One region of the Streptomyces sp. NPDC025638 genome, then DNA from elsewhere that is predicted to be linked to it. Evidence: riboswitches for the same ligand, from Rfam matches in the RefSeq annotation. Region 1 holds a riboswitch; the other holds the start of a gene.
The links. Region 1 has a riboswitch for S-adenosylmethionine ahead of thrC (threonine synthase). Riboswitches for the same ligand answer to the same signal wherever they lie in the genome.
Positions count from the first base shown of each region.

Region 2: another riboswitch for S-adenosylmethionine. It lies ahead of ACZ4EG_RS14775 (aminotransferase class V-fold PLP-dependent enzyme); the one in region 1 lies ahead of thrC (threonine synthase).

Region 1 covers NZ_JBVHLX010000015.1:100,032-105,749, reverse strand. Annotated here, with positions in the region: gene groL (chaperonin GroEL) at 1-749, opposite strand, end outside; gene ACZ4EG_RS34000 (cold-shock protein) at 1,064-1,270, opposite strand; gene ACZ4EG_RS33995 (MoaD/ThiS family protein) at 1,702-1,977, opposite strand; gene thrC (threonine synthase) at 2,153-3,436, opposite strand; SAM riboswitch class I at 3,454-3,595, opposite strand; gene ACZ4EG_RS33985 (glucosyl-3-phosphoglycerate synthase) at 3,725-4,669, shown strand; gene ACZ4EG_RS33980 (alpha,alpha-trehalose-phosphate synthase (UDP-forming)) at 4,753-5,718, shown strand, end outside.
Region 2 covers NZ_JBVHLX010000005.1:155,913-161,630, forward strand. Annotated here, with positions in the region: gene qcrB (cytochrome bc1 complex cytochrome b subunit) at 1-1,260, shown strand, start outside; gene trpD (anthranilate phosphoribosyltransferase) at 1,398-2,462, shown strand; SAM riboswitch class IV at 2,537-2,653, shown strand; gene ACZ4EG_RS14775 (aminotransferase class V-fold PLP-dependent enzyme) at 2,815-4,191, shown strand; gene ACZ4EG_RS14780 (protein kinase domain-containing protein) at 4,256-5,718, shown strand, end outside.

The DNA.
Region 1 (5,718 bases):
TCGGCGATGATCAGCAGCGGCTTGCCCGACTGCATGACCTTCTCCAGGAGCGGGAGCAGGTCCTTGACGGAGCCGATCTTGGAGTTGGCGATGAGGATGTACGGGTCGTCGAGCGACGCCTCCATCCGCTCCATGTCGGTGGCGAAGTACGCCGAGATGTAGCCCTTGTCGAAGCGCATACCCTCGGTGAGCTCCAGCTCCAGACCGAAGGTCTGGGACTCCTCGACGGTGATGACGCCTTCCTTGCCGACCTTGTCCATGGCCTCGGCGATGAGCTCGCCGATCTGGGTGTCGGCGGCGGAGATGGAGGCCGTGGAGGCGATCTGCTCCTTGGTCTCGACGTCCTTGGCCTGCTCCAGCAGGGCGGCGGAGACGGCCTCGACGGCCTTCTCGATACCGCGCTTGAGGGCCATCGGGTTGGCGCCGGCGGCTACGTTGCGCAGACCCTCCTTGACCAGGGCCTGGGCGAGCACGGTCGCGGTGGTCGTACCGTCACCGGCGACGTCGTCCGTCTTCTTGGCGACTTCCTTGACCAGCTCGGCGCCGATCTTCTCGAACGGGTCCTCGAGCTCGATCTCCTTGGCGATGGAGACACCATCGTTGGTGATCGTGGGAGCGCCCCACTTCTTCTCGAGGACGACGTTGCGGCCCTTGGGGCCGAGCGTCACCTTCACGGCGTCCGCGAGCTGGTTCATGCCGCGCTCGAGGCCGCGCCGCGCCTCCTCGTCGAACGCGATGATCTTGGCCATGTGAAGTGGTCCCTCCAGGACTGGGGGTGATTCCTTCGGACCGCGCCCGCGCCCGCGACGGACGGCCCACGGGCCGGTGGTTCCTTGCCCCACCCGCTCCGCGGCCTCACCGACCCGGTCCTTCTTTTGTCACTCTCACCTTCAGAGTGCTAACGCCAATGATTAGCACTCGCCTCTGTCGAGTGCAAGCGGCTCGGGGAGATCCGCAGGTGGGCAGCGGCGTCATGGCGCCTGGGCAGACCGAAGGGCCCGTACCCCGGGAGGTACGGGCCCTTCGAAGATGAACAGAACGTCGGTGTCAGTCGACGCGTGCTTCAGCTGGTCGCCAGCCGGACCATGTCCGCCTGCGGGCCCTTCTGGCCCTGCGAGATCTCGAAGTCGACCCGCTGTCCCTCTTCCAGGGTGCGGTAGCCGTCCATCTGGATCGCGCTGTAGTGGACGAAAACATCCGCACCACCGTCGACCGCGATGAAGCCGTACCCCTTCTCCGCGTTGAACCACTTGACGGTGCCCTGAGCCATGCCTAACTCCCCTATTACTGGCCCTTGCACAGATCCACACCTCGCGGATCCGGGTCAGACCTCACCCCCCATTGGCTTGGGGGCGTGCGCCGGAACGCGTCGACCGCGGCTGAATGTATCTGTCCAACTGCCGTCTGCAACAGGTCAATCGGACGAGAATTCTGGACGCGACCGGTCCGGAATGTGGCGAGAATTCGCCTGAATTCAGGGCAAGTCGGGCCCTGCAAAAGGTATAAAAGCCGCAGAAAGCCCGCGCACTTTGGCTACTTCTTGTCGGGCCTACGGCATGAATCCAGGGATTCCGACCCGGAGATCGGGAGCGAGTTCCCCAACTGTACCGCGCTCAATCACACTGAATTGCCCCCTCCGCTTCTCTCACGGAGGAGGCAATCAGATGAACACTCGGTAACCGCCGTTACCCACGGTAATGATCAGCCGCCGGCGACGGCCGGAATGATGGAGACACCCGAGCCGTCGGGGGTCGCCGTCTGAAGGCCCTGCTCGAAGCGGACGTCGTCGTCGTTGACGTACACATTGACGAAGCGGCGCAGCTTGCCCTGGTCGTCCAGGACACGGGCGGCGATCCCCGTGTGGTTCTTCTCCAGGCTCTCGATGACCTCGGCGAGGGTCGCGCCCTCGGCCGTCACCTCGGCCTGACCGCCGGTGTAGGTGCGCAGGATGGTGGGGATGCGAACGGTCACGCTCATACGATTTGACCTCCGGTGACGATAGGACCACGTTGCGTATCGGCCGCCGGGCCGGCGGTTTCGGCCTGTGGAGCTGACGTAAGACCTCGGCTCGGGTTCGTCCCGGGGGCAGTCGGCCGTGAAGCAGGAAGCCCAGCGGGCGACCGCTGGACTCCTCGGGACTCCGAGGAGGAGATCAAGTGAGGCCAGCCTCTCGGAACGACTCAAGGTTGGGACGAATGGTCGCGGTGAGCCCCGTACCGGCCACCGCGTCCAACGTCTTCAGGCCGTCGCCCGTGTTGAGGACGACGGTGGTCTTGGCCGGGTCGAGGACACCGTCCTTGATGAGCTTCTGCGTCACGCCCACCGTCACACCGCCCGCCGTCTCGGCGAAGATGCCTTCGGTACGCGCCAGCAGCTTGATGGCGTCCACGACCTGCTCGTCGGTCACATCCTCCACCGCTCCACCGGTGCGGCGCGCGATGTCGAGGACGTACGGCCCGTCGGCCGGGTTGCCGATGGCCAGGGACTTGGCGATGGTGTTCGGCTTCTGCGGGCGGACCACGTCGTGCCCGCCCTTGAAGGCCACGGAAACCGGCGAGCAGCCCTCGGCCTGGGCGCCGAAGATCTTGTAGGGCCGGTCCTCGACCAGCCCGAGCTTGATCAGCTCCTGCAGACCCTTGTCGACCTTGGTGAGCTGGGAGCCGGACGCGATGGGGACCACGATCTGGTCGGGCAGCCGCCAGCCGAGCTGCTCGCAGATCTCGTACGCCAGGGTCTTGGAGCCCTCCGCGTAGTACGGCCGCAGGTTGACGTTGACGAAGCCCCAGCCCTCGCCGGCCGGGTCGCCGATCAGCTCGGAGCAGAAGCGGTTCACGTCGTCGTAGTTGCCCTCGATACCGACGAGGTTGCCGCCGTAGATCGCGGCCATGACGACCTTGCCCTGCTCCAGGTCGTGCGGGATGAACACGCAGGAGCGGAGGCCGGCGCGGGCGGCCGCGGCGCCGACGGCCCCGGCGAGGTTGCCCGTGGAGGAGCAGGACAGGGTGGTGAAGCCGAAGGCGCGGGCGGCCTCCAGGGCCTGGGCGACGACGCGGTCCTTGAAGGAGTGCGTCGGGTTGCCCGAGTCGTCCTTCACGTAGAGCCCGCCGGTCACACCGAGCTCGCGCGCCAGGTTGTCGGCCTTGACGAGCTTGGTCCAGCCCGGGTTCAGGTTCGGCTTGTCGGCCACGTCCGCGGGGACGGGCAGCAGCGGCGCGTAACGCCAGATGTTCGCGGGGCCCGCCTCGATGCGCCTGCGGAGTTCCTCGGTTTCGTACGCCGAGAAGTCGTACGCGATCTCGAGCGGGCCGAAACACTCCTCGCAGGCGAACACCGGTCCGAGCGGTACCCGGTGACCGCACTCGCGACAGCTCAGGGCAGCGGCCGGGCCGAGGTCTACGGTGGGATTGCTGGTGCTTGCAACTGTCTGCACAGCCATGGAGGCGAGGCCCTTTCTCCTCATCTTCCTCACGACGCATCTCGCCGTGAGACGGATTTGGCACCTTCCCTAGCCGGGAGCCTCGCTGGAGAACGAGAACCGACTGGAGGGTTGCCGGGGCTTCATCGGGCCGTGTCCCTCTGCCCCTCTGGATGAGCTGTATGTGGTTGTAAACGCCCACGACCCTCGACATGCGATGGTCATCGGCGTTGTTCAAGACTGTAACCGAAGGCCAGGACAGTTGAGATAGTCGTCCGAACCGCGAGACAACGTGAGGAGCCGCTGACTGTGCTGGAAGAAGTCGAGCGCTGGCTGGCCACCCGCTCCTGGTCCGTGACCGATCGCCCCCTCCACAAGATCCTCGCCGCCAAGCAGCGGACGGGTCAGTCGGTGTCCGTGGTGCTGCCCGCGCTCAACGAGGAGGAGACGGTCGGTGACATCGTCGCCGTGATCCGCCACGATCTCATGCAGCAGGTCCCGCTCGTCGACGAGATCGTCGTCGTCGACTCCGGATCCACCGACCGCACCTCCGCGGTGGCCGCCGCCGCGGGCGCCAGGGTCGTCCACCGCGACGACATCCTGCCGCGCATTCCGGCCGTTCCCGGCAAGGGGGAGGTCCTGTGGCGCTCCCTGCTGGTCACGAGCGGGGACATCGTCTGCTTCATCGACGCCGACCTGAGGGAGTTCTCCTCCGACTTCGTCTCCGGGATCGTCGGCCCGCTGCTGACCGACCCGGGAGTCGACCTGGTCAAGGCGATGTACGACCGACCGCTGGGCGGGGCGACGGGCCAGGGCGGCCGGGTCACCGAGCTGATGGCGCGCCCGCTGCTGAACATGCACTGGCCGCAGCTGGCCGGCTTTGTGCAGCCGCTCGGCGGCGAGTACGCGGCCCGCCGCTCCCTGCTGGAACAGCTCCCGTTCCCCGTCGGCTACGGCGTGGAGCTGGGCATGCTGGTCGACGCCCTGCACCTGGTGGGCCTGGACGCCCTCGCGCAGGTCGACGTGGGTGTGCGCAAGCACCGGCACCAGGACGGGCAGGCGCTGGGCCGGATGGCGGCGGCGATCTACCGGACGGCGCAGCTGAGGCTGGCCCGCGGTCACCTCGTCCGGCCCTCCCTCACCCAGTTCGAGCGGGGCGAGGACGGCTTCGAGCCGCGCACCTACTCGGTGGACACGGAGGAGCGGCCGCCGATGGCGGAGATCGCGGAGTACGCCTCGCGCAGAGTGGCCTGATCGCTGGAGAACGGCTGTATACGGCCCCCTCTCAGGGTGGAACGTACGTTTGAGCGTTTCCGGGCCGGGCTAGGTTGAGGCGTATGGCTTCCACGCACGGTGCTGCTGAAGTGCTGGTCGCGTCCAATCGCGGCCCGGTTTCGTACGAGGTGCGCGAGGGGGGTGCGCTGCACGCCAAGCGGGGTGGCGGCGGGCTGGTCTCGGGGCTGTCGGCCATCGGGCCGCACACGGACGCGGTGTGGGTGTGCGCCGCACTGAGCGACGCCGACCGGGAGGCGGTGCGCCGCTCGCACGGCGGCCGGCGGCTGTCCGTGGACGCGACCGGCGGCCAGCAGGTGCGCATGCTGGACATCGACGCGACGGTGTTCTCCGACGCGTACAACGGCGTCGCCAACTCCGTGCTCTGGTTCGTCCACCACATGCTCTACCAGACCCCGCTGGAGCCGGTGTTCGACGCGGAGTTCCGGCGCCAGTGGGCGTCGTACGAGGCCTACAACCGGGCCTTCGCCGAGGCGCTGGCGGAGGAGGCCGCCGAGGGCGCCGCGGTGCTGATCCAGGACTACCACCTCGCCCTGGCCCCCCGGATGCTCCGGCAGCTCCGCCCCGATCTGCGGATCGGCCATTTCTCGCACACCCCGTGGGCCCCGCCGGACTACTTCCGGCTTCTGCCCGACGACATCGCGGCCGAGCTGCTCGGCGGCATCCTCGGCGCCGACCGCGCGGCCTTCCTCACCCGGCGCTGGGCAGACGCGTTCACCGACTGCTGCCATGCGGTGCTCGGCCCCGGAATCCCGTCCGGCACGCGCATCGGTGTGCACGGGCTCGGCGCGGACGCGGACTTCCTGCGCAAGCGGGCGCACGAGCCGGACGTGGCCGAACGGATGACGGCGCTGCGGGCGGAGATCGGTGAGGGCCGCATGGCGATCGTCCGGGTGGACCGGACCGAGCTGTCGAAGAACATCGTGCGTGGGCTGCTGGCGTACCGGCAGCTGCTGGACGACCACCCCGAGTGGCGCGAGCGGGTCGTGCACGTGGCCTTCGCCTACCCC
Region 2 (5,718 bases), on a different contig from region 1:
GCCGGCATGTTCGTGCACATGATGCGCGTGTTCTTCACCGGCGCGTTCCGCAAGCCGCGTGAGATCAACTGGCTGTTCGGCTTCCTGCTGTTCGTCCTGGGCATGTTCACCGGCTTCACCGGTTACTCGCTCCCGGACGACCTGCTCTCCGGCACCGGTGTCCGCTTCATGGAGGGCGCGGTCCTGTCCGTGCCGATCGTCGGCACGTACCTGTCGTTCTTCCTCTTCGGCGGTCAGTTCCCCGGCCACGACTTCGTGGCCCGGTTCTACTCGATCCACATCCTGCTGCTGCCGGGCATCATGCTCGGGCTGATGGTGGCCCACCTGATCCTGGTCTTCTACCACAAGCACACGCAGTTCGCGGGTCCCGGAAAGTCCGAGAAGAACGTCGTCGGCATGCCGCTGCTGCCGGTGTACATGGCCAAGGCCGGAGGCTTCTTCTTCCTGGTCTTCGGTGTCATCGCGGCCATCTCCGCGATCGCGCAGATCAACCCGATCTGGGCCATGGGCCCCTACCGTCCGGACCAGGTGTCCACCGGCGCCCAGCCCGACTGGTACATGGGCTTCTCCGAGGGCCTGATCCGCTTCATGCCGGGCTGGGAGGTCAACTTCTGGGGTCACACGCTCGTCCTGGGCGTGTTCATCCCGCTGATGATCTTCCCGCTGGTCCTGGTCGCGATCGCGGTCTACCCGTTCATCGAGTCCTGGATCACCGGGGACAAGCGCGAGCACCACATCCTGGACCGCCCGCGCAACGCCCCGACGCGCACCGCGCTCGGTGTCGCCTGGATGACGGTGTACCTGACGCTGCTGGTCGGCGGTGGCAACGACCTGTGGGCCACGCACTTCAACCTGTCGATCAACGCGGTCACCTGGTTCGTCCGGATCTTCGTCTTCGTCGGACCGGTCCTGGCGTTCCTCCTCACCAAGCGGATCTGCCTCGGCCTGCAGCGCCGGGACCGGGAGAAGGTGCTGCACGGTCGCGAGACCGGCATCATCAAGCGCCTGCCGCACGGTGAGTTCATCGAGATCCACGAGCCGCTCAGCCAGGAGCAGCTGCACACCCTCACGGCGCACGAGCAGTACGCGCCGGCCGAGATCGGCCCGACGGTCGACGAGAACGGTGTCGAGCGCAAGGTGCCGGGCTCGCAGAAGCTGCGCGCCAAGCTCAGCGACGCGCTCTACGGCGAGGAGTCCCAGATCCCGAAGGCCACCGTCGAGGAGTACAAGGAGATCACGAGCGGCCACGGCCACCACTGATCGCTGCGCACGCCACGCCACGGCAGGGGCCCCGTCCGGTGTTCGGACGGGGCCCTTCGCCATGCCCGGCGGCTGGATAGGGTGGACCTTGTTGAGATTCGCGTCCCGGAATCCGGGACCTCACCCAGGAGCGGCTTATGAGCGCTGTGACCCCCGCTGGAGGCGACACCGCGGCGGGCCGTTCCTGGCCCGAGGTACTGAACGCCCTGCTGGACGGTCGTGACCAGAGCGCCGACGCGACGGCCTGGGCGATGGACCGGATCATGCGCGGCGAGGCGACCGACGCGCAGATCGCCGGCTTCGTGGTGGCACTGCGGGCCAAGGGCGAGACCGTCGAGGAGATCACGGGTGTCGTCCGCGCGATGTACGAGCACGCCAAGGTGATCGAGGTGTCCGGCCGCACGGTCGACATCGTCGGCACGGGCGGCGACGGCGCGAAGACGGTGAACATCTCCACGATGTCGGCGCTGGTGGTGGCCGGCACCGGCGCCAAGGTCGTCAAGCACGGCAACCGGGCCGCCTCGTCGGCGTCCGGCTCCTCCGACGTCCTGGAGAAGCTCGGCGTGAACCTCGACCTGACGCCCCAGCGCGTCGCCGAGGTCGCGGAGGAGGCGGGCATCACCTTCTGCTTCGCCGTGAAGTTCCATCCGGCGCTGCGCCATGTCGCCGCGGCCCGCGGCCAGTTGGGCATCCGTACGGTCTTCAACGCCCTCGGCCCGCTGACCAACCCGGCCAAGGTCAGGTCCCAGGCGGTCGGTGTCGCGGACCCCCGGCTGGCGCCGATGATCGCGGGCGTCCTGGCCGAGCGCGGCAATTCCTCCCTGGTGTTCCGCGGCGACGACGGGCTCGACGAGCTGACCACGACGTCCACCTCCCGCGTCTGGGTCGTCCGGGACGGCAAGGTCACCGAGGAGAGCTTCGACCCGCGGGACGTCGGCCTCGAACTGGTGCCGGTGGAGGCGCTGCGGGGCGGGGACCCGTCGTACAACGCGGAGGTCGCCCGGCGGCTGCTGGACGGCGAGAAGGGCCCCGTACGAGACGCGGTGCTGCTGAACTCGGCGGCCGCCCTGGTGGCCCTCGACCCGGGCCCCGGCACCCTCGCCGAGCAGCTCGGCGCCCAGATGGCCAAGGCCGCGGAGTCGATCGACTCGGGGTCGGCCAAGCGGGTGCTGGAGCGGTGGGTGGCCGCCAGCAACGCATGACATGAGCGGTCGGCGGTCCCGCGATCCGGACACGGGTTGCGGGACCGCGATCACTTCACGTACTTTCCTGTCCAGGTCATGAGTGACAGTCATGAGGCCCCGGCCGACTGTCCGGCAACCCTCCGTCCGTGGCGGGGTGCCCCGGGTGAGGACCAGGTCGTAGGCAGCGAGGTCTACGGCAAGCGCGGACCCCTCGTACACCAGGGGTCCTGGTCGTCGAGGGAGCCTTCTGTGAGCAAGCGAATGCGATAGGGCGTAGAGCCCCGCCTCCGCGTACCCCTTTCACCTTCCCCACGCTTGAGCCGTGCGCGCTCGCGTGGTGGTTCCGCCTTGCTTCTCACGGGAGTTCACCATGTCCGTCTCCACCGCTGCCGCCGTCCAGACCGTTTGTTCCCCGCTGCCCGTTCTGGGGGAGGATGTCACCGTCCCGCTCGTCACGGGCGGCGAAGTCACCTATGCCGCGCTCGACTACGCGGCCAGCGCCCCCGCCCTCCAGCGCGTCTGGGACGACGTGGCGGCCTACGCCCCCTACTACGGCAGCGTCCACCGCGGCGCCGGCTACCTCTCCCAGCTCTCCACCGACCTCTTCGAGAACGCCCGCAGGACCGTCGCCGAGTTCCTCGACTGCCGCGACGCCGACCAGGTGATCTTCACCCGGTCCACCACCGACTCCCTCAACCTGCTCGCCGCCGCGCTCCCCGCCGACTGCCATGTCTTCGTCTTCGAGACCGAGCACCACGCCTCGCTGCTGCCCTGGAAGGACGCCCGGGTCAGCTACCTCGACGCCCCGCGCAGCCCGCGCGAGGCGGTCGCGACCCTGGAGCGGGCCCTCGCCGACCGTACTGTGTCCATTGAAGGCGGCCACGGCCCGGCCCTCGTCTGCGTCACGGGCGCCTCCAACGTCACCGGCGAGCTGTGGCCGGTCCGCGAACTGGCCGCCGCCGCCCACGCGCACGGTGCCCGGATCGTCCTGGACGCCGCCCAGCTGGCCCCCCACCACCCGGTGTCGGTCCAGGACCTGGACGTCGACTGGGTCGCCTTCTCCGGCCACAAGCTGTACGCCCCCTTCGGCTCCGGTGTGCTGGCCGGCCGCGCCGACTGGCTGCGCGCGGCCGAGCCGTACCTGGCGGGCGGCGGCGCCAGCCGCGGGGTCAGCCGCCGTGCGGACGGGGGAGTGGCCGTGGAGTGGCACGAGACCGCTGCCCGCCACGAGGCCGGCTCCCCGAACGTCATCGGCGTCTACTCCATCGCCTCCGCCTGCAAGGCCCTGACCGAGGCCGGTTTCGACACCCTGGTGGCCCGCGAGGAGTACCTGATCCGCAAGGTCAGGCAGGGACTGGCCGAGGTCCCGCAGGTCCGCGTCCTCTCCCTCTTCGGCGACGACGCCCCGCGCGTCGGCGTGATCTCCTTCGTCGTCGAGGGCTGGAACAGCTCGCACTTCGCCGCGGCGCTCTCCGCCGAGTACGGCATCGGGGTCCGCGACGGCCTGTTCTGCGCGCACCCACTCGTCCGCACCCTGCTGGGCAGCGACCCGCAGACCCAGGGCGAGTGCGGCGCTCCGGAGGCCGCGCCCGGCGAGAAGTCCCTCAACGCCGTCCGCGTCAGCTTCGGCGCGGGCACGCCGGACGAGCACGTCGACCGGTTCGTGAACGCCGTGAAGGAACTGGTCCGGGACGGCGCCAAGTGGCAGTACCGCACCGAGGACGGGCGCTGCGTCCCGGCCGTCTGATCGCCGTACGTCACCGCGGTATACGCTCCCCCTGTCAGCCGGACTCTTGACGGGGGAGCACGGGGTGGACGCGCTGCGCGCGGCGGATCCGCGGCGGATCGGGCCGTACGAGGTCCTGGGCAGGCTCGGCGCGGGCGGGATGGGCGAGGTGTATCTCGCCGAGTCGCGCACCGGACTCAGGCTCGCGGTGAAGGTGGTGCGCGCCGAGCACGCCGAGGACCGCACCTTCCGGGCCCGGTTCCGTCATGAGGTGCGGGCCGCGCAGACCGTCGGCGGGGCGGGCACGTACACCGCGCGGGTGGTGGACGCCGACACCGGCGCGGAACGGCCCTGGATGGCAACGGAGTTCGTGGAGGGCCCGAACCTGCGGGACGCGGTGCTGGACGGGGGCGCGCTGCCCCGGTCGGCGGTACGGGTCCTGGCGGGGGCCCTCGGGGAGGCGCTCGCCGCCATCCACGCCAAGGGGATGGTCCACCGCGACCTGAAGCCCTCCAACATCCTGCTGGGCGCGGACGGCCCCCGGGTCATCGACTTCGGGATCGTACGGGCCCTGGAGGCCACGGCGCTGACCCGCACCGGCGCGGTGGTGGGCTCGGTCGGCTATGTCTCGCCCGAGCAGATCCGCAACGGCGGCCAGGTGGGACCGCCGAGCGACGTCTTCTCCCTGGGCGCGGTCCTGGCCTACGCGGCGGCCGGACGCGAGCCGTTCGGCGAGGGCCAGGACTCGGTGATCCTGCTGCGCATCCTGACCCGCGACTTCGACCTGTCCGGGGTGCCGGAAGACCTACGCCCGCTGGTGGCGGCCTGCCTGCGAGAGGACCCACTGGAGCGCCCGACCCCCGCGGACCTCCTGACGTCCACCGGCCACACCCCGGCCTCACTGCGCACCGGCATCCGCCCGGGCTGGTACGCGGCCACCCCCGACCCCACACCGCCCCACGCCACACCCCACTGGATCCCGGCGGCCCACGCGACCGGCGTGGAGTACGCGGCCCCGCACACCCCCACACCGCCGACTCCCGCGTTGGCGCCGGGGGCTGCCGTGCCCGGCACGGATGCTGCCGCGTCCTTGATCGACGCCGGTGTGCCGGGGGCTCACATGGTCGCGTCCGGGCCTGGCGGCAGGGTTTCTGCGTCCGGCGTTGCCGCGCCTGCGACGGATGTCGATGCGTCTGCGTCGCACGGTGCCGTGTCCGGCGCGGGTGGTGCCGCGTCTTTGATCGACGCCGGTGTGCCGGGGGCTGACAGCACCGCGTCCGTGACTGATGCCGACCAGTCTGCGACCGGAAGTGCCCTGCCCGTCGCCGACATCGCCGCGTCCGTGGCGGATGGCGCCGCACCGGTGGCCGAGGCAGCCGCATCCGCGCCCGATGTTCCCGCGTCCGTGAGCGCTGCCGTTGCTCCGCCCGTGGCTGAAGTCCCCGTGCCCGATACGTACGCGAGCTCCGTCACCCCGGCCGGTGCGGTGGCTCCCGGGCGGCGGCGGTTGTTGAAGGTCTTGGCCGGTGGGGCCTTCGTTGCCGCGGG